DNA from 4 places in the Paraburkholderia sp. J10-1 genome. Region 2 is predicted to be linked to each of the others. Evidence: predicted binding sites of a transcription regulator. Region 2 holds the regulator's gene; each other region holds the start of a gene.
What was found. The regulator HrcA, encoded in region 2, represses chaperone genes, less so after heat shock. The targets are predictions, from matches to a motif close to TTAGCACTCNNNNNNNNNGAGTGCTAA.

Region 1 (4,680 bases), on a different contig from region 2:
TAGCCTAAAGCTGGTGTAGCGCCGCAACGACCCCCTCTCCGGTCACCGCGGTCCTCCCCAAGCAGTTCTCGCAGTACCCCAAATCCGCTGTATCTCTACAACCTGTCGTCTGCATTCGTCCGCTTACCGTCCGGACGAGTCGCGAGGTCAAAATGCACGTTGCATGGGCATCGTTTACGTCCGCTGTCGCCGCGCCGGCTACCGCCGTCACCGTGGCCGTCTTCTTCGCGTCCGCGGTTGCCGCCCGTACGCATGAAGTTTCGCGCATCGTGCTCCGTCGCCAGCCCGCCAGCCGCCCGCTGCCGACCGCCATCGCATACGACAACACGAAGAACGAGGCTCGTCATGTTGCGTAATCCCGCCGAGAAGTACCGCCCCTTCCCCGCCATCCGCTTGAACGGCCGTAAATGGCCGACGCGCACCGTCGAACGCGCGCCGATCTGGATGAGTACCGACCTGCGCGACGGCAACCAGTCGCTGATCGAGCCGATGAGCATCGAGCAGAAGACCGAGTTCTTCGAGATGCTCGTCGCGATCGGCTTCAAGGAAATCGAAGTCGGCTTTCCGTCCGCGTCGCAGACCGACTTCGATTTCGTGCGCAAGCTGATCGAGGAAAAGCGCATTCCCGAGGACGTGACGATCGAAGTGCTCGTGCAGTCGCGCGAAGAACTGATCGCCCGCACGTTCGAAGCGCTCGAAGGCGTGCCGCGCGCGATCGTCCACCTTTACAACGCGATCTGCCCGTCGTTTCGCAAGATCGTGTTCGGCCAGTCGAAGGAAGAAGTCAAGGCGCTCGCGGTCGAAGGCACGCGCATTATCCGCGAACATGCCGACAAGAACCCGCAAACTCACTGGATTTACCAATATTCGCCCGAAACGTTCAGCATGACCGAGCTGACCTTCGCGCGCGAAGTGTGCGATGCGGTGGCCCAGACGTGGCGCCCCACGCGCGATCACAAGATGATCGTGAATCTCCCGGCGACCGTCGAAGCGGCGATGCCCAACGTCTATGCCGACCAGATCGAGTGGATGGACCGCAACCTCGCGTACCGCGACAGCATCGTCCTCTCGGTACATCCGCATAACGACCGCGGCACGGCGGTGGCCGCCGCCGAAATGGCGCTGCTCGCGGGCGCGGATCGCATCGAAGGCTGCCTGTTCGGCAATGGCGAACGCACCGGCAACGTCGATCTCGTCACGCTCGCAATGAACCTCTACACCCAGGGCATCGACCCGGGCCTCGACTTCTCCGACATCGACGCCGTGCGCCGCGTGGTCGAGCGCTGCAACCAGTTGCCCGTGCACCCGCGCCATCCGTATGCGGGCGATCTCGTGTTCACGGCGTTCTCGGGCTCGCACCAGGACGCGATCCGCAAGGGCTTCGCGCAGCAACGGCCCGACGCGGTTTGGGAAGTGCCCTATCTCCCGATCGATCCCGCCGATCTCGGCCGCAGCTATGACGCGGTGATCCGCGTGAACAGCCAGTCGGGCAAGGGCGGCGCGACGTATCTGCTCGAGCGCGGCATGGGCTTCACGCCGCCGCGCCGCGTGCAGATCGAGTTCAGCCACGCCGTGCAGACCGTCGCCGATACGTCGGGCGAGGAAATCACGGGCGATGCCGTCTGCGCGCTGTTCGCGCGTGAGTACTTCGAAACGCGCGGGCCGGCCGCCAACGTGGGTTCAGGCCGTGTGCGCTGGGAAGGCCGCGACGTGGCCATGCCGGCTGCCGCGAGCGCCGATGAGGCGCATGCGCAAGCCGTGGCCGCCGCAATCGCGGCAATGGCGGGCGAGCGTATCGAAATCACCTCGTTCGAGAGCGAGCGCACGGCGCAGGGTGGCACGGCCGTATTCGTCGGTGCGCGTGTGGGTGGCCAGCCGCTGCGCCACGGCGTGGGCGTGGGCGACGACGCTGTTCATGCGAGCGTGGCGGCAGTGGTCAGCGCAGTGAATCGTGCGGCCTGGACGCCGGTAGACCAGCGCGTGGCGGCCTGACACCCACCGCGCGCGGCAACACAAGCAGTTTGAAGTCAAGCAGGGAAATCGGCGGCATGTTGAGCGCCGGCGGCAAAACGGGCCGCCGGCGTGCGCCTGAAGCGCCTAAGCGGCGTTCCAGCGAGTGGACTTACCGGTCGTCACTCGATCGCGCAACGCGTCGCCTGCCATGCGAGCAGACGCCAGTGACCACCCTCCTGTGTCTGGATCGCCGTGTAGGCAATCGGAAAGAGCAGCGCACCGTTGTTCGCTTCCATCTCGATCAGCACGCGGCCGGAGACCACGCAGGCCTCGTTTCCGGCTTGAAGCACGTCCTGCGACTGGATCTCGATCTGGCGGTAGCGGCGGCGGCCCGCCGTGATCGCATCGATGAACTGCTGCTTGGTCTCGCGTTTGCCGTTGGTGTGGACGAAGGTCGCGTGATCGGACAGCAACTGGTCCAGCGACGTGCCGTCGCCATCAACCATCGCGCGAAAGCGCTCGCGCTCAAGTCCGCGAATCGCATCGATTAGTTTTGCCGCCATCGCTCAAGCCCCTTGCGCGCCGGCCCGCGCCTGAGCGCAGCCCCACGCCGAAGATTTTCCGCATATGTCTGGCTGAAATTTATACCAGGATTTCACGCAAGGATACTTGCGATCAAAGACAACGCCCCCATGTATGGCGCATAAGCCACGCGTCCGGTGAAAACCGCGCATGGCGGCAGCCGCGTCCCCGCAGCCGCGCCCTGATGTCGCAGCGCAGCACTTTCAGCTTCGTCCGATGTCTATTCATCAGATTCTGTGGCAAAGTCCGAGCGCTGCGCGGCTCCGTCGAGAGCCCCTTGATTCAACCCTTTATCTCCCGCGCCTCCGCGCCGGACTGCTGTCCCGTTCTAGAGTGTTCCTTCGGCCTGCCCTTTGCGCTGGCCTGCGCCGGGCGCGAGGCCCCGCCCCGCTTGATCGCCGGCGTTTAGTGTAATCTATCGATACAACCATTTCGATAGGAATCAAGGAACCTTGAAGCCCCTACAGACTCCAAGTATTAGCACTCGGTGATTCAGAGTGCTAACATCCACCGTGGAGTCGGTGTCTGACTTTTGCAAGATTCCTGAGGAGTTCGCTACGTGAGCAACGCAATGACCATGACCCTTCCGAGTACGCTGAGCCCGTCGTCGGCCAAGGCCGGGGGCTCATTGGCGCTCGCGAATGCTTCCCTGTTGCCCGGCCAGCTGGGCAACATCGACGCCTATATTCAAGCCGTGAACCGGATCCCGATGCTGACGCCCCAGGAAGAGCGTCAGTTCGCGACCGAGTTTCGCGAGCAAAACAATCTTGAAGGTGCGCGCCGCCTGGTGCTGTCGCACCTGCGCCTCGTCGTGTCGATTGCGCGTAATTATCTCGGCTACGGCCTGCCGCACGCCGACCTGATCCAGGAAGGCAACATCGGTCTGATGAAGGCCGTGAAGCGCTTCGACCCCGAGCAGAACGTGCGGCTCGTGTCGTACGCGATGCACTGGATCAAGGCTGAGATCCACGAATACATCCTGCGCAACTGGCGCATGGTGAAGGTCGCCACGACCAAGGCGCAGCGCAAGCTGTTCTTCAACCTGCGCAGCCACAAGCAGGGCCTGCAGTCGTTCACGCCGGAGGAAATCGACGGCCTCGCGCAGGAACTGAACGTGAAGCGCGAAGAGGTCGTGGAGATGGAAACGCGCCTGTCGGGTGCCGACATTGCGCTAGAAGGCCAGACCGAGGACGGCGAGGAGTCGTACGCCCCGATCGCCTGGCTCGCCGACTCGCATAACGAGCCGAGCGCCGTGCTGGCCGCACGTTCGCGCGACCGCCTGCAGTCCGACGGCATTGCGAGCGCGCTGGAAGCGCTCGACGCGCGCAGCCGCCGCATCATCGAGGCGCGCTGGCTCAACGTCGACGACGACGGTTCGGGCGGCTCGACGCTGCACGAACTGGCCGACGAGTTCGGCGTTTCGGCCGAGCGCATTCGCCAGATCGAAGCAAGCGCCATGAAGAAGATGCGCACCGCGCTCGCCGACTACGCGTAAGCCGCAGCAGGTCTAAAAGCCAAACCGAAAACCCCGTTCCCGCGAACGGGGTTTTTCTTTTGCGCGCTCCGAAAGCTGCGCACCTTCGCACCGGCCGCGCTGATTCCACCCTAAGATGATTTCGAGGTGGTGAGCCAGAGGCCGCGCCGCGGTCTGGCCTCGTAACGCGTTCGAGGGCACCCGTCGTCATGATCCCGGCATCCGGTCAACGCCAGCGCGCACCGTCGTTGCTGCGCACGCGCATCTTCCAGTGGATGCGCGGCCCCACCTTTGCGCGCGATATTGCCCTCGTTCTCGTCATCAAGCTTGTCCTGCTGATGGCGCTCAAATACGCATTCTTCAGTCACCCGCAGGCAGAAGACATGAACATGCCGCCTGCCGCTGTCGCGCAGGCCATCCTGGCCGTGCCCACGGCATCAAGGCCCCAGCCGTCCGTGTCCCAACCTCCGGCCATGCCGCCACAACGAGGAGACCGTCATGCCCGCGATTGAATCGGTGGAACTCTCGCGTCTTCAGTTCGCCATCACCGCGCTCTACCACTTCCTCTTCGTGCCGCTCACGCTCGGCCTCTCGTGGCTGCTCGTCATCATGGAGTCTGTGTACGTGATGACCGGCAAGGTGATCTACAAGGACATGACGCAGTTTTGGGG
Region 2 (4,680 bases):
TCGTTCCAGTGCAGTTTCTTGCGCAGCGTGCGGAAGTAGCTATAGCCGACCGGGTGCAGGAAGGGCACCGTGTGGCGCGAGCGGCGCACCTCGATCACGTCGTTCAGTTCGAGTGCCGTGAACGATTGCATGTCGAAGTTCACGTTGACGTCGCGGCCCGCCACGATCTGGATGCTCACCTTGGAGTCGTCGGGCAGCACGATCGGGCGGTTCGAGAGCGCGTGCGGCGCGATCGGCACGAGCACGATGCCTTGCAGCTGCGGATGCAGGATCGGCCCCTGCGACGAGAGCGCGTAAGCGGTCGAGCCGGTGGGCGTCGCGACGATCAAACCGTCCGAGCGCTGGTTGTACATGAAGCGGCCATCCACGTTCACGCGCAGCTCGGCCATGCCGGAAAAGCCGCTGCGGTTCACGACCACGTCGTTGAAGGCTAGCGCGTGGTAGATCGGGTCGCCGTCGCGCGTGATGCGCGACTCCAGCAGCGAACGCTCCTCGCGCTCGAACGAGCCCGCGAGCAGTTGCGGCACGACTTCCTGCATCTCGGAGAACGCGATGTCGGTAATGAAGCCGAGCCGCCCATGGTTGATGCCGATGAGCGGCGTGCGGTACGGCGCGAGCTGGCGGCCGATGCCGAGCATCGTGCCGTCGCCGCCGAGCACGACAGCCACGTCCGCGCGCGCCCCGATCTCGGCGGGTTGCAGCGCGGGATAGCCTTGCGTGCCGATTTCCTCTGCGGTCTGCGCTTCGAACACGACCTCGAAGCCGCGCTTCGAAATGGTCTGGGCGAGCGCCATCAGCGGCTCGGCGATGCCTGGCGTATTGCTGCGCCCAACGAGCGCAACAGTCTTGAACTGGCTCTGGATCTTCTGGATCTGCATGCCGGCATTACACCATAGTCACGTCGCGAAAAGAACCTGGCGCAGACCGGGACAGGCCCGCCGGGCCTTGCGCGCCACGCCTTCCAGCCCGCCGCCGGTGACACGGCGATGACAAGGCGCGAGCTATCGCGCGAAGTACCGGGGCGCCGCACCCCGAGCCGAAGGTACGCCCGCCAGGCACGGTCTGGCGGCGCACTCGCGGCCAACCCGCCGTTAGGCTAAAATTTTGAGTCATGCTAGATCCTCGCGCACAAACCCTCCTCAAAACGCTGATCGAGCGCTACATCGCCGAAGGTCAGCCGGTCGGCTCGCGCACGCTGTCGCGCTATTCCGGCCTGGAATTGAGCCCGGCGACGATCCGCAACGTCATGTCTGACCTCGAGGAGCTGGGTCTCGTGTCCAGCCCGCATACGTCGGCGGGGCGTGTGCCCACGCCGCGCGGGTATCGCCTGTTCGTCGACACCATGCTCACCGTCGAGCCCGGCTCCGACGACGACGCGGTGACGCGCGCGGTGAAGACCACGCTACGCCCCGGCGAGCCGCAGAAGGTGGTGGCGGCCGCCGCCAGCGTGCTCTCGAACCTCTCGCAGTTCGCGGGCGTGGTGCTGACGCCCCGGCGCAGCCACGTGTTCAAGCAGATCGAGTTCATGCGCCTGTCCGACAAGCGCATCCTGCTGATCATCGTGACGCCCGAAGGCGATGTGCAGAACCGCATCATGGCGACGCAGCGCGACTTCTCGCCTTCCGAGCTCGTCGAAGCTTCGAATTACATCAACGCGCACTTCGCTGGCCTGTCGTTCGACGAGGTGCGCCGCCGCCTGCGCGAGGAAATCGACGCGCTGCGCGGCGACATGACCTCGCTCATGCACGCGGCCGTGACCGCGAGCACCGAAGAGCCCGAAAGCGGCGACACCTTGCTCATTTCCGGCGAACGCAACCTGCTCGAAGTGGCCGATCTTTCGTCGGACATGGCGCGCCTGCGCAAGCTCTTCGACGTGTTCGACCAGAAAACCAGCCTCCTGCAGCTGCTCGACGTCTCGAGCCACGCGCAGGGCGTGCAGATTTTCATTGGCGGCGAGTCCCAACTCGTGCCGATCGAGGAAATGAGCGTGGTGACGGCGCCCTACGAGGTGAACGGCAAGATCGTCGGTACGCTCGGCGTGATCGGGCCGACGCGCATGGCGTACAACCGGGTGATTCCGATCGTCGATATCACCGCGCGCCTGCTCTCGCTCACGCTCAGCCAGAACTGAGCGCCGCCACCGGCCCGCTGCATCGGCTATCAGGCACACCTGTCTTTCCGAAGATCATCCCCGAAACGCTTGCCGCGCGCCATCGGCCGAATGGCCAATGCCAGGCAAACTCAGGCAACCCCTGACAACGCACGGCGACCCGCGCCGGCGCGGGCCGGTTTGGGCCGCCAGGACCGCCCGCTATAATGATTGTTTCGTGTAACCGTTGCTGCGCACTCGCGCGGCGCCACTGATCGCCTATGCGTTTCGACCTGGAGCGGCCTTCGCAGTCCGCCGCGGCGCATCGCGTCGCCGTGCTGCTCATCAACCTGGGTACGCCGGACGCGCCCACGCCGCGCGCCGTGCGCCGCTATCTCGCGCAGTTTCTGTCCGATCCGCGCGTGGTCGAGATTCCGGCCCCGATCTGGCAGGTCATCCTGCGCGCGTTGATCCTGCCGTTTCGCGGCCGTTCGTCGGCGAAGAAGTACGCGGCGGTCTGGACGCCCGAGGGCTCGCCGCTGCGCGTGCACACGCAAAAGCAGACCGAGGGCCTGCGCCATCTGCTGCAGATCAACGACTACACGGTCCTCGTCGATTACGCGATGCGCTACGGCACGCCCGACATCCCGGCGATGCTGAACCAGCTCAAGCTGGCGGGCGCGGAACGCATCCTGCTCGTGCCGATGTATCCGCAGTACTCGGCGTCGACCACGGCCACGGCGTTCGACGCGGCCTTCGTCGCGCTGCGCCGCATGCGCAACCAGCCGGAAGTCCGCACGGTGCGTGGCTACCACGACCATCCGGCGTATATCGCGGCGCTCGCGGCCCAGGTGCATCAGTACTGGCACGCGCACGGCAAGCCCAATTTCGCGGCGGGCGACCGCCTCGTACTGAGCTTTCACGGCGTGCCGAGCCGCACGCTCGATCTGGGCGACCCGTACCACGACCAGTGCCAGCAAACGGCCGCGCTACTCACGCACGCGCTGGAACTGACGCCGGTCGAATGCCGGGTGACCTTCCAGTCGCGCTTCGGGAGGGCGCAGTGGCTGCAGCCATATACGGCGCCCACGCTGCGGGAACTGGGCGCCGGCGGCGTGCGCCGCGCAGATGTGTTCTGCCCCGGTTTCACGGCCGATTGCCTTGAAACCATCGAGGAAATCGGCATGGAAGTGCGCGACGAATTCCTGCACGGCGGCGGCAAGGAATTCCATCGCATCCCGTGCCTGAACGCTTCGCACGCGTGGATCGCGGCGCTGGGCGAAATTGTTGCGCAACACCTGCAGGGCTGGCCGGTGCAGGCCGCGGCGCCGGCCGGTGCGGTGGCGTGACCCTGCAGATTGAGCGGCGCATTGCGGAAAGCCTCTGATGAACTACAAGATTTCGACTGAACCTGGCGCGCGGCTGCGCATCGACAAATGGCTATGGGCGGCGCGCTTCTTCAAGACGCGCTCGCTCGCCTCGGACGCCGTAGGCAAGGGGCACGTGCGCATTGGCGGCGACGCCGTGAAGGCATCGAAGGACGTGCGCGTGGGCGACCTCGTCGAAATTGAGATCGATCACGTGGTGTGGGAAGTGCAGGTGCTGGGAATTTGCGAGGTGCGCGGCCCGGCCAGCATCGCGCAAACGCTCTACGCGGAAACCGAGGCCGGGCGCGAGAGGCGCGCGGCGGAACAGGAGCGGCGCCGGCTCTTTCGCGAACCGGCTGCCGTGTTGCAAGGCAGGCCGACCAAGCGCGACCGCCGCACTATCGACAAATTTTCGCGTGAGGGTTGAACAGCGCTTCCATCGTAGCGTGCACGCCCCCGTATTCCGTCGTGTTTTCGTTCACGGCGCCCGACATGCAGATGGTCGTAGTTCCGGCGATGAGTACCAGCGCGACCACCGATATGGCAAAGGTCAGTTTCACGGTACTCCCCTTGGGATCGCGGCAAAACGGCCAGTTTCTGGGCCCGGTTAGCGTTTTTATGTGCAGCGAAGCCGCTAAACAAATTTGCTGACCGCAGGCCCATTCGGTGCGGTGCCAGGCTCAGGGTAAACGCGCCGTGAGCAGCACCTGTTCCTGAGTGTAGGTCAGGGATGTCCCGTACTCAATTTCATTTTTGCGGCGGTGCAGTAATGATTGTTACAGGCAGTTTCGCGGCTTTGATCTCTGTATAAAAAAGCCGCGGGAGCCTCTTGAAACAAGCGATCCGGCACCCATGTGCTGTCGCAATGTACAAAGCCAATGTCGCGCCGGCGCAACGGTCGCCGGTGTAGCAGGGAGGGCCGCCGAAACGGCGCCCGACGCTTTGTTCCCTTTTTCACTATTCAACGACGTTCAGCGACATGGAAAACACGCAAGAGAACCCGACGAGCCAGAACCCCACGCCCGCGGACGAGGCGTCGCAAGCAGCAGCCCAGCCGCAAGCGGCTGAGGCGGCCGAGCAGGCAGCCCAAGGCGGCGTGGACCAGAACGCCGCGGCCCTTGCCGAGGCCGCGCTGGCCGAAGCGCAGGCTAAGGTCGCCGAATTGCAGGACGCGTTCGTGCGGGCCAAGGCCGAGACGGAGAACGTCCGCCGCCGCGCGCAGGA
Region 3 (4,680 bases), 150 kb from region 2:
CAACTTATCGCGGTTGCGGATATCGCCGATGACAGACTCGATGCCATCGCCGGCGCGAGCGAGCGAGAAAAGGTTGGGGCTGGACTCGGGCGCAAGCGAGTAACCGGTGACCTCGGCGCCAAGTGCACGAAGCCACAATGTCAGCCAACTGCCCTTAAAGCCGGTATGTCCTGTCAAAAAGACTTTCTTGCCGTGCCAGAACGAAGCGTTCATCACCAAACCTTCCAGGGAGCGTTACCAGTCTGCCAGAGCTCTTCGAGATATGTCTTGTCGCGCAATGTGTCCATGGGCTGCCAGAATCCATCGTGCTCGTACGCTGAGAGCTGCCCGTCTTTTGCGAGGATTTCAAGCGGCTCCCGCTCCCACACGCAGTCATCGTCTGGGATGAGATCGATGACCTTTGGAGACAATACAAAAAAGCCTCCATTGATCATGCCGCCATCACCTTTCGGTTTCTCCCTGAAGGAGCTGACTTTGTTGTCGCGGATATCGAGTGCGCCAAAACGACCCGGCGGGTAGGTTGCGGTGAGCGTCGCGAGCGTTCCTGTCTGGGTGTGATACTCGACAAGCGAAGAGATATCGATATCACCCACGCCGTCTCCATATGTGAAGCAGAACGCGTCTTCGTCTTTCACAAACTCTCTCACGCGGCGTAACCGACCGCCCGTCATCGTCGCCTCCCCGGTATCTACTAGAGTCACTCTCCATGGTTCGGCGTACTGTTGATGCACCTGCATTTCATTGCTGCGCATGTCGAACGTCACATCAGACATATGCAGAAAATAATTTGCGAAGTATTCCTTAATTACGTAGCCTTTGTAGCCGCAACAAATCACGAATTCGTTGACGCCATGCGCTGAGTAGATCTTCATGATGTGCCACAGAATTGGCTTTCCGCCGACTTCAATCATCGGTTTGGGACGATTGACCGTATCTTCAGAGATTCGGGTTCCAAGCCCGCCAGCGAGAATTACGGCTTTCATTTGGATCCTTTGCGGCATCGACGGCTTACGCGAGAAGCATCGTCTGATCGGTGGCATGCAACGCCGGTCATTAAGTTTATGAGATGGCTGCGGTTCGAGCGATCCGTTGTATCAGACACCGACGTGAAAGTCGGTTGCCGGCTCGCGCCTGGACTAGTTTATTTGACGGCTGACCTGTGACTGGATTGACCGGTTGAACATTATAAGATAGCGGCCTGCGCTTGGCGATGGGGAGGCTGACGGCGCGCTTCGCGTTACCTGCGTCGGAGCGATCGACCGACCTTCCCAAGGGGCGTGTTGGCGAAACGCTCGGCTTACCCAATTGCGGCGCCGCAGTCCGTGCCGTGCCTTCTAATTCCCGGAAGCGATCATCTGCGTCGACCGTATAGTGTCACCGCCAATGCTCGAAAGCAGCGGCGGAACGACAACGGTTGGGCCGCCTCGGGTTGTCGACAGATCTGGCCCGTTAGCACAAAGGATGGACGCGCTGACATCGCGCGGCACCGCGAGGCGAGGCCGGCGGGGCGGGGAGCGCCGAACCGAGTGCCTGTGTTTGGAAACTGCAAGGCGGGAAATTCGGATCAATTATGCGTATTGGTAGCGGCCAGTTCGGGGTGCTCGGGGCGGCTCGCGTCCCAGGGCCCCGGCGAGATTGGGGATTTCCCCATGCCGTCCACGCCTGGGAGGTGCTGCATTGTCTTGTTCTCGCATCGGGATTGCGGGAAGCGGAGATTGGCGATTTGCGATTCGAAGCAGCGGTTTCCTCTGTCTACTGCTTTGTTTTAATTGAGAAATTATGCGAATCGCCTCGGTCGGTTGGCCTCCCGCCATTGGGTTTGGTTTGAAAAAGTGCCAGATTGAGTGCATTCCCGTAGGTCGATAGGCTCCGCCCCGCGTTCCGCCCCCCTTCTTGAATTTGTCACCACTCGTCCATATAATTAGCACTCACCGCATGAGAGTGCTAACAACGCTCGGTGCACAAACATCTCTGGCTGGCGGTTGCCGGCAGCCAGGTTTTCTTGAGTCTCTTCAAGTCCCAATCAACAGAGGAACATCCATGAACCTTCGTCCTTTGCATGATCGCGTGATCGTCAAGCGCCTGGATCAAGAAACCAAGACCGCTTCGGGCATCGTGATCCCGGACGCAGCGGCAGAAAAGCCGGATCAAGGCGAAGTCCTGGCCATCGGCCCGGGCAAGCGCGACGACAAGGGCGCCCTGATCGCGCTCGACGTGAAGGTCGGCGATCGCGTCCTGTTCGGCAAGTACGCTGGCCAGACCGTCAAGGTCGATGGCAACGAACTGCTCGTGATGCGCGAAGAAGACATCATGGCCGTGGTGAACAAGTAAGTTCATTCCACCGCTCACTATTCAAGAATTCAAGGAGTTAGAAGATGGCAGCTAAAGACGTCGTGTTCGGCGATTCCGCCCGTTCCAAGATGGTTGAAGGCGTGAACATTCTCGCCAACGCAGTGAAGGTCACGCTGGGTCCGAAGGGCCGCAACGTGGTGCTCGAGCGCTCGTTCGGCGGCCCGACGGTCACCAAGGACGGTGTCTCGGTCGCAAAGGAAATCGAGCTCAAGGACAAGCTCCAGAACATGGGCGCGCAAATGGTCAAGGAAGTCGCTTCCAAGACCAGCGACAATGCCGGTGACGGCACGACGACGGCTACGGTTCTGGCCCAGTCGATCGTCCGCGAAGGCATGAAGTACGTCGCATCGGGCATGAACCCGATGGACCTGAAGCGCGGCATCGACAAGGCCGTCGCAGCAGCAATCGAAGAGCTGCGCAAGGTCAGCAAGCCCTGCACGACCAACAAGGAAATCGCTCAAGTCGGCTCGATCTCGGCCAACAGCGACACGTCGATCGGCGACCGTATCGCTGAAGCGATGGACAAGGTTGGCAAGGAAGGCGTCATCACCGTCGAAGACGGCAAGTCGCTGCAAGACGAGCTGGAAGTCGTCGAAGGTATGCAGTTCGACCGCGGCTACCTCTCGCCGTACTTCATCAACAACCCGGACAAGCAAGTCGCCGTGCTGGAAAGCCCGTTCGTCCTGCTGTTCGACAAGAAGATCTCGAACATCCGTGATCTGCTGCCGGTTCTGGAACAAGTCGCGAAGGCTGGCCGTCCGCTCTTGATCATCGCTGAAGACGTCGAAGGCGAAGCGCTCGCAACGCTGGTCGTCAACAACATCCGCGGCATCCTGAAGACCGTTGCCGTCAAGGCTCCGGGCTTCGGCGACCGTCGCAAGGCCATGCTGGAAGACATCGCGATCCTGACCGGCGGTCAAGTCATCGCGGAAGAAACCGGCCTCACGCTCGAAAAGGCAACGCTGAACGAACTCGGTCAAGCGAAGCGCATCGAAGTGGGCAAGGAAAACACGACGATCATCGACGGCGCTGGCGAAGCCGTGAACATCGAAGCGCGCGTGAAGCAAATCCGCACGCAAATCGAAGAAGCGACGTCGGACTACGACCGTGAAAAGCTGCAAGAGCGCGTTGCCAAGCTGGCAGGCGGCGTGGCAGTGATCAAGGTCGGCGCTGCGACCGAAGTCGAAATGAAGGAAAAGAAGGCACGCGTGGAAGACGCGCTGCACGCAACCCGCGCTGCCGTTGAAGAAGGCATCGTCCCGGGCGGCGGCGTTGCGCTGATCCGTGCACGTACGGCAATCGCCAACGTGAAGGGCGCCAACGCAGACCAGGACGCTGGTATCAAGATCGTCCTGCGCGCGATGGAAGAGCCGCTGCGCCAGATCGTCACGAACGGCGGCGAAGAAGCGTCGGTGGTCGTGGCAGCGGTTGCCGCTGGTTCGGGCAACTACGGCTACAACGCAGCGACCGGCGAATACGTCGACATGGTTGAAGCCGGCGTGGTCGACCCGACGAAGGTCACGCGCACCGCGCTGCAAAACGCAGCTTCGGTTGCTGGCCTGCTCCTGACGACGGACGCAGCTGTTGCTGAAGTGCCGAAGGAAGATGCTCCGATGGCTGGCGGCATGCCCGGCGGCATGGGTGGCATGGGCATGGACATGTAATTACGGCTTGCGCCGAAATTACATCGAAGTGCGGGGGACACGCCGCGAGGTGTGTTTCCCCAGCCCAGAAAGAAAAAACCCGCAGCGATGCGGGTTTTTTTCGTCTGTGCGGTTTGCGCGTGGTTCACGCGCCGCCGCGCCGCGAGCGTTATTGCTTCGCTTCGCCGGGCGAGGCTTCGTCCGCGTCCGAGTCGTTGCTGCGCGCCCAGAAGAAGCGGTCGGGCAGCCACGCCCCCATGCCCGGCCTGAACGCACTCTGCACGGCCTGATACACATATTCCTGCGCCTCGCGCACGGCCTCGGGCGGCTCCTGGCCGTTCGCGAGCAGTGCGGCAATGGCGGCGCCGAGCGTGTCGGTCACGCCCATCATCGGCTGCGTGGAGCGGTCCCACAGATCCTGGCGCAGCTGGCCGTCTTCGCAATACAGCGTGTTGACCACGCGATGCGTGCCCGTTTCCATCGCCAGAATGTACTCGCAGCCCGTGGCGAGCAGGTGCGCGATAGCCGCGTCGACGCTGGGCGCTTCCGCGTCGCCGTCCGGCTGCGCGAGCGCGATGAGCGTTGCGGAATCGGCAACAAGCAGCGTGGTCTGCGGCACGAGCAGGTCGGCCATGGCTTCGCGCAGTTCGTCGGCGGCGAGCACGTGTTCGTCGTCGAGCGTGAA
Region 4 (4,680 bases), on a different contig from region 2:
TACGGCAACTTCGTCGTGCTAAAGGCACGCGGCACCCTCGAAAAGCGGCTGGCGCCGCTCGGATTCTCGGTGCAGTGGCTGGAGTTCCCGGGCGGCCCGCAGTTGCTGGAAGGGCTGGCCGCGGGCGCGGTGGATGTCGGCACGGTTGGGGAAACGCCGCCCATTTTCGCGCAGGCCGGTGGCGTGGACTTTGTCTATATCGCGAGCGAACCGCCCGCTGCGCAGGGCGAGGCTATCGTCGTGCACCAGGACTCGCCGATCCGTACGAGCGCCGACCTGCGCGGCAAGCGCGTGGCGCTGAACAAGGGCTCGAACGTGCATTATCTGCTCGTCAAAGCGCTCGAGAAGGCCAACCTGAAGTACGAAGAGATTCAGCCAATCTATCTCGCGCCCGCCGATGCGCGCGCCGCATTCACGAGCCGCAGCGTCGATGCATGGGTGATCTGGGACCCGTACCTCGCGGCCATCGAACGCCAGGCGAACGCGCGCTCGATCGCAAACGGTGAGAGCCTCGTGCGCAATACGCAGTACTACATTGCGAGCCGCGGCTTCGCGAATGCGCACGCGCCGATCATCCACGCGCTGCTCGACGAGATCGGCGCGGTGGACACGTGGGCGCGCGACAATGTGCCCGCCGTGGCCACGCAGCTTTCACCTCTCGTGGGGCTCGATGCGCCGACGCTCGAAGTCGCGCTCAAGCGTGCGGGATATGGCGTGCAGCCCATCGATGCCGCCACGCTCGCCTACCAGCAGCAGATCGCCGACACCTTCTCCGGTCTCAAGCTCATTCCGAAGAAGCTCGTCGTGGCCGACGCGCGCTGGCGCTCGGCCTGAACGCGCCTGCGCCACGAACCGCCGCCATGTGCAGCGGTCCGGGCGCATGGCGCGTGCAGCGCGCTTCAGAAACCCAAGTCCGCACCGCCAGGACCGCCGGCCGGCGCCGTCGCAGCTCCGGCTTTGGGCGCTTCGTGCACGGTCGCGTCGGTCGTGAGCAAAAGGCCCGCCACCGAAGCCGCGTTTTGCAGCGCCGTGCGCGTGACCTTGGTCGGGTCGAGCACGCCCTTCTCGACGAGGTCGCCGTATTCGCCTGTGGCTGCGTCGTAGCCGAAGTTGCCGGAGCCTTCCGCGACACGCGCCGCCACGACGCTCGCCTCTTCGCCCGCATTCGTGACGATCTGGCGCAGCGGCTCCTCCAGCGCGCGCAGCACGATTTTCACGCCCGCTGTCTGGTCGGCGTTGTTGCCCTTCACGTCGAGAATCGCCTGGCGCACACGGATCAGCGCGACGCCGCCGCCCGGCACGATGCCCTCTTCCACGGCCGCGCGCGTGGCGTGCAGCGCGTCGTCCACGCGGTCCTTCTTTTCCTTCACTTCGATCTCGGTCGCGCCGCCCACCTTGATCACCGCCACGCCGCCCGCGAGCTTCGCCACGCGCTCCTGGAGCTTCTCGCGATCGTAGTCGGACGTGGCTTCCTCGATCTGCGCGCGAATCTGCTTCACGCGCGCTTCGATGCCGGCCGCTTCGCCCGCGCCGTCGATCACGGTCGTGCTCTCCTTGCCCACCTCGATGCGCTTGGCCTGTCCCAGCTCCTGCAGCGTGGCCTTCTCCAGCGTGAGGCCCGTTTCCTCCGCGATCACCTGGCCACCGGTGAGAATCGCGATATCTTCGAGCAGTGCCTTGCGGCGGTCGCCAAAGCCGGGGGCCTTCACGGCAACCGTCTTGAGTACGCCGCGAATGTTGTTGACGACGAGCGTGGCGAGCGCTTCGCCCTCGATGTCCTCGGCAATGAGCAAGAGCGGCCGGCCCGCTTTCGCGACCTGTTCGAGCACCGGCAGCAAGTCGCGAATGTTCGAGATCTTCTTGTCGTGCAGCAGAATGAACGGGTTTTCGAGTTCCGCGATCTGCTTGTCGGGATTGTTGATGAAGTACGGCGAGAGATAGCCGCGGTCGAACTGCAGGCCTTCCACGACGTCGAGTTCGTCGGCGAGCGACTTGCCGTCTTCCACCGTGATCACGCCTTCCTTGCCCACCCGGTCGATCGCCTCGGCAATGCGCTGGCCGATCGACTCCTCGCCATTGGCCGAGATGGTCGCGACCTGTGCGATCTCCTTGCTCGTGGTCGTGGGCTTGCTGATCTTCTTCAGCTCCTCCACGGCCGCCAGCACGGCCTTGTCGATGCCGCGCTTCAAATCGAGCGGGTTGAGCCCGGCGGCCACGTACTTCTGGCCCTCGCGCACGATGGCTTGAGCCAGCACCGTGGCCGTCGTGGTGCCGTCGCCAGCCGCGTCGCTGGTTTTCGAGGCGACTTCCTTGACGATCTGCGCGCCGATGTTCTGCAGCTTGTCGGCCAGCTCGATTTCCTTCGCGACCGACACGCCGTCCTTGGTCACGACGGGTGCGCCGAAGCTGCGTTCCAGCACGACGTTACGCCCCTTCGGGCCGAGCGTGACCTTTACGGCGTCGGCGAGCAGGTTCACGCCTTCAATGAGTTTGGTGCGGGCGAGGTCGCCGAATACGATGTCTTTGGTTGCCATAGTGATGGTCTCTCAGGTTCCGTTATTGATTCACGACTGCGACGATGTCTTCTTCGCGCAGTACGAGCAGCTCGTTCCCATCGACTTTCACGGTTTGCCCCGCGTACTTGCCGAACAGCACGCGGTCGCCCACGTTCAGGTCCGGCGCAATGCGGCGGCCGTCGTTGTCGCGACGGCCCGGACCCACGGCGAGCACCTCGCCCTGATCGGGCTTTTCCGCGGCGCTATCGGGAATGACGATGCCCGACGCGGTGCGGGTTTCCTGGTCGAGTCGTTTGACGATCACGCGATCGTGCAAGGGGCGCAGGCTCATGGGCGGCTTTCTCCGGGGTGTTCTCGATGAGATTGGCACTCGCCACATGCGAGTGCTGATGGAAAGCCCAGTATAGAAAGCGCGCGAGCGGCGCTCCAATAACGAATTGGCAGATGGATATCTCGCGAACGCGCCTATGGATATCGCGGTGACGCGACTCGCGGTTCGATAGCGCGGCGATGAAGGGGATGGAGGCGATGGTTGCGCGAGCACCGGTCAAGCCGCGCAACAAGGAGAAAACGCGGGGCGCATGCGCCCCGCGTTTTGTTATTGACGTGGCGCCAGAGCACGCACGACAGACACCAGCGCATCGACCTCGTCACAGGTGTTGTAGAACGCAAGCGAAGGCCGTACGCTCGCTTCGAGACCGAAACGCCGCAAGATCGGCTGCGCACAGTGGTGCCCGGCGCGTACGGCAATGCCTTCCCGGCTCAACGCCTGCCCCACCTCCTCGGTCGTATACCCCTTCAGCACGAACGAGAGCACGCTCGCTTTGTCGCGCGCCGTACCGACGAGACGCACGCCCGGCACCGGCGCGAGCACGCTCGTTGCGTACGCAAGCAAGTCGTGCTCATACCGGGCGATATTCTCGATGCCGATACGGCTCACGTAGTCGAGCGCCGCGCCGAGACCCACTGCATCCGCGATATTGCCCGTGCCCGCTTCGAAGCGCGCGGGTGCACCATGAAACACCGTCTTTTCGAACGTGACGTCCTGAATCATGTTGCCGCCGCCTTGCCACGGCGGCATGGCTTCAAGCACCTCGTGTTTGCCGTACACGACGCCAATGCCGGTCGGACCGTAAATCTTGTGGCCGGAAAACACGAAGAAGTCGGCGTCGAGCGCCTGCACGTCCACGCGCATGTGCGAGATCGACTGGGCGCCGTCGACGAGCGCTCTCGCGCCCGCGCGATGTGCGAGTTCCACGATCTCCCGCACCGGCACCACGGTCCCGAGCGCGTTCGAGACCTGCGTCACCGCAACGATCTTCGTGCGGTCGTTGAGCAGCTTGCGATACTCGTCGAGCAACACCTGGCCCGAATCGTCGACGGGAATCACGCGCAGCTTCGCGCCCTTGAGCGCCGCGAGCTGCTGCCACGGCACGATATTCGCGTGATGCTCCAGGTGCGAGACGATGATCTCGTCGCCCTCGCCGACGTTCTGCACGCCCCAGCTCTTGGCGATCAGATTGATCGCCTCGGTCGTGCCTCGCACGAACACGATCTCCTCGGGCGACGCAGCGTTGATGAAGCGCTGCACCGTTTTGCGGGCATGCTCGTAGGCGTCGGTCGCGCGCGCGGCCAGAGCATGCGCGGCGCGGTGAATGTTCGAGTTCTCGTGCGCATAGAAGTACGCGAGACGATCGATCACGGCCTGAGGCTTGTGCGTCGTGGCGGCGTTGTCGAACCAGATCAGCTGTTTGCCGTTCACCCGCTCCTGCAGGATCGGGAAGTCGCGGCGTACGGCGTTGACGTCGAAGGGCGGATGCGCGCCGCGCAGCAGGTCGCCCTGTGCGGCGCTGCCAGTGCGTGTGCCGGGCGCGACGCCCTCGCTTGCGTCGAGGAAATATCGCGCAGGCCCATCCTGGCCATTGGTGTCCCGTCGATTGAGCGCGAGCAGTTCACGCAGCGTGTCTTCGCCTGGCAGTCCGAATGTCTCCGGCGCAGCAAGGCCTCGCGAGGGCACCTCGATCTCCTGCGCCTCCCGGCGCCAGCCGTGCGTGTCCGCTTGCGTGAAATAGAACGGCGAGCGCTCGCTGGGCGCAACTGCGACCGGAACCGGCTCCTCCGGCGCATACGCCTGCGGCACGCCGAGCAGCGCGCCGCCCACGCG

Region 1: rpoH (RNA polymerase sigma factor RpoH) is a predicted target of HrcA. The motif match lies at 3,013-3,039, and genes of this name have one in related genera.
Region 3: groES (co-chaperone GroES) is a predicted target of HrcA. The motif match lies at 1,922-1,948, and genes of this name have one in related genera.
Region 4: groES (co-chaperone GroES) is a predicted target of HrcA. The motif match lies at 2,880-2,906, and genes of this name have one in related genera.

Annotation. Positions count from the first base shown of each region.
Region 1 is NZ_CAJMYW010000004.1:409,033-413,712, reverse strand. Features, by position in the region: gene leuA (2-isopropylmalate synthase) at 346-1,992, shown strand; gene U5A65_RS17025 (nuclear transport factor 2 family protein) at 2,133-2,516, opposite strand; gene rpoH (RNA polymerase sigma factor RpoH) at 3,095-4,030, shown strand; gene cydP (cytochrome oxidase putative small subunit CydP) at 4,219-4,521, shown strand; gene U5A65_RS17010 (cytochrome ubiquinol oxidase subunit I) at 4,508-4,680, shown strand, end outside.
Region 2 is NZ_CAJMYW010000010.1:163,033-167,712, reverse strand. Features, by position in the region: gene U5A65_RS27915 (NAD kinase) at 1-878, opposite strand, end outside; gene hrcA (heat-inducible transcriptional repressor HrcA) at 1,112-2,131, shown strand; gene hemH (ferrochelatase) at 2,371-3,438, shown strand; gene U5A65_RS27900 (RNA-binding S4 domain-containing protein) at 3,476-3,883, shown strand; gene grpE (nucleotide exchange factor GrpE) at 4,436-4,680, shown strand, end outside.
Region 3 is NZ_CAJMYW010000010.1:14,209-18,888, reverse strand. Features, by position in the region: gene rfbG (CDP-glucose 4,6-dehydratase) at 1-213, opposite strand, end outside; gene rfbF (glucose-1-phosphate cytidylyltransferase) at 213-983, opposite strand; gene groES (co-chaperone GroES) at 2,041-2,331, shown strand; gene groL (chaperonin GroEL) at 2,376-4,016, shown strand; gene U5A65_RS27280 (hydroxymethylpyrimidine/phosphomethylpyrimidine kinase) at 4,165-4,680, opposite strand, start outside.
Region 4 is NZ_CAJMYW010000007.1:54,335-59,014, forward strand. Features, by position in the region: gene U5A65_RS21900 (sulfonate ABC transporter substrate-binding protein) at 1-834, shown strand, start outside; gene groL (chaperonin GroEL) at 900-2,534, opposite strand; gene groES (co-chaperone GroES) at 2,557-2,847, opposite strand; gene U5A65_RS21915 (family 2A encapsulin nanocompartment cargo protein cysteine desulfurase) at 3,115-4,680, opposite strand, start outside.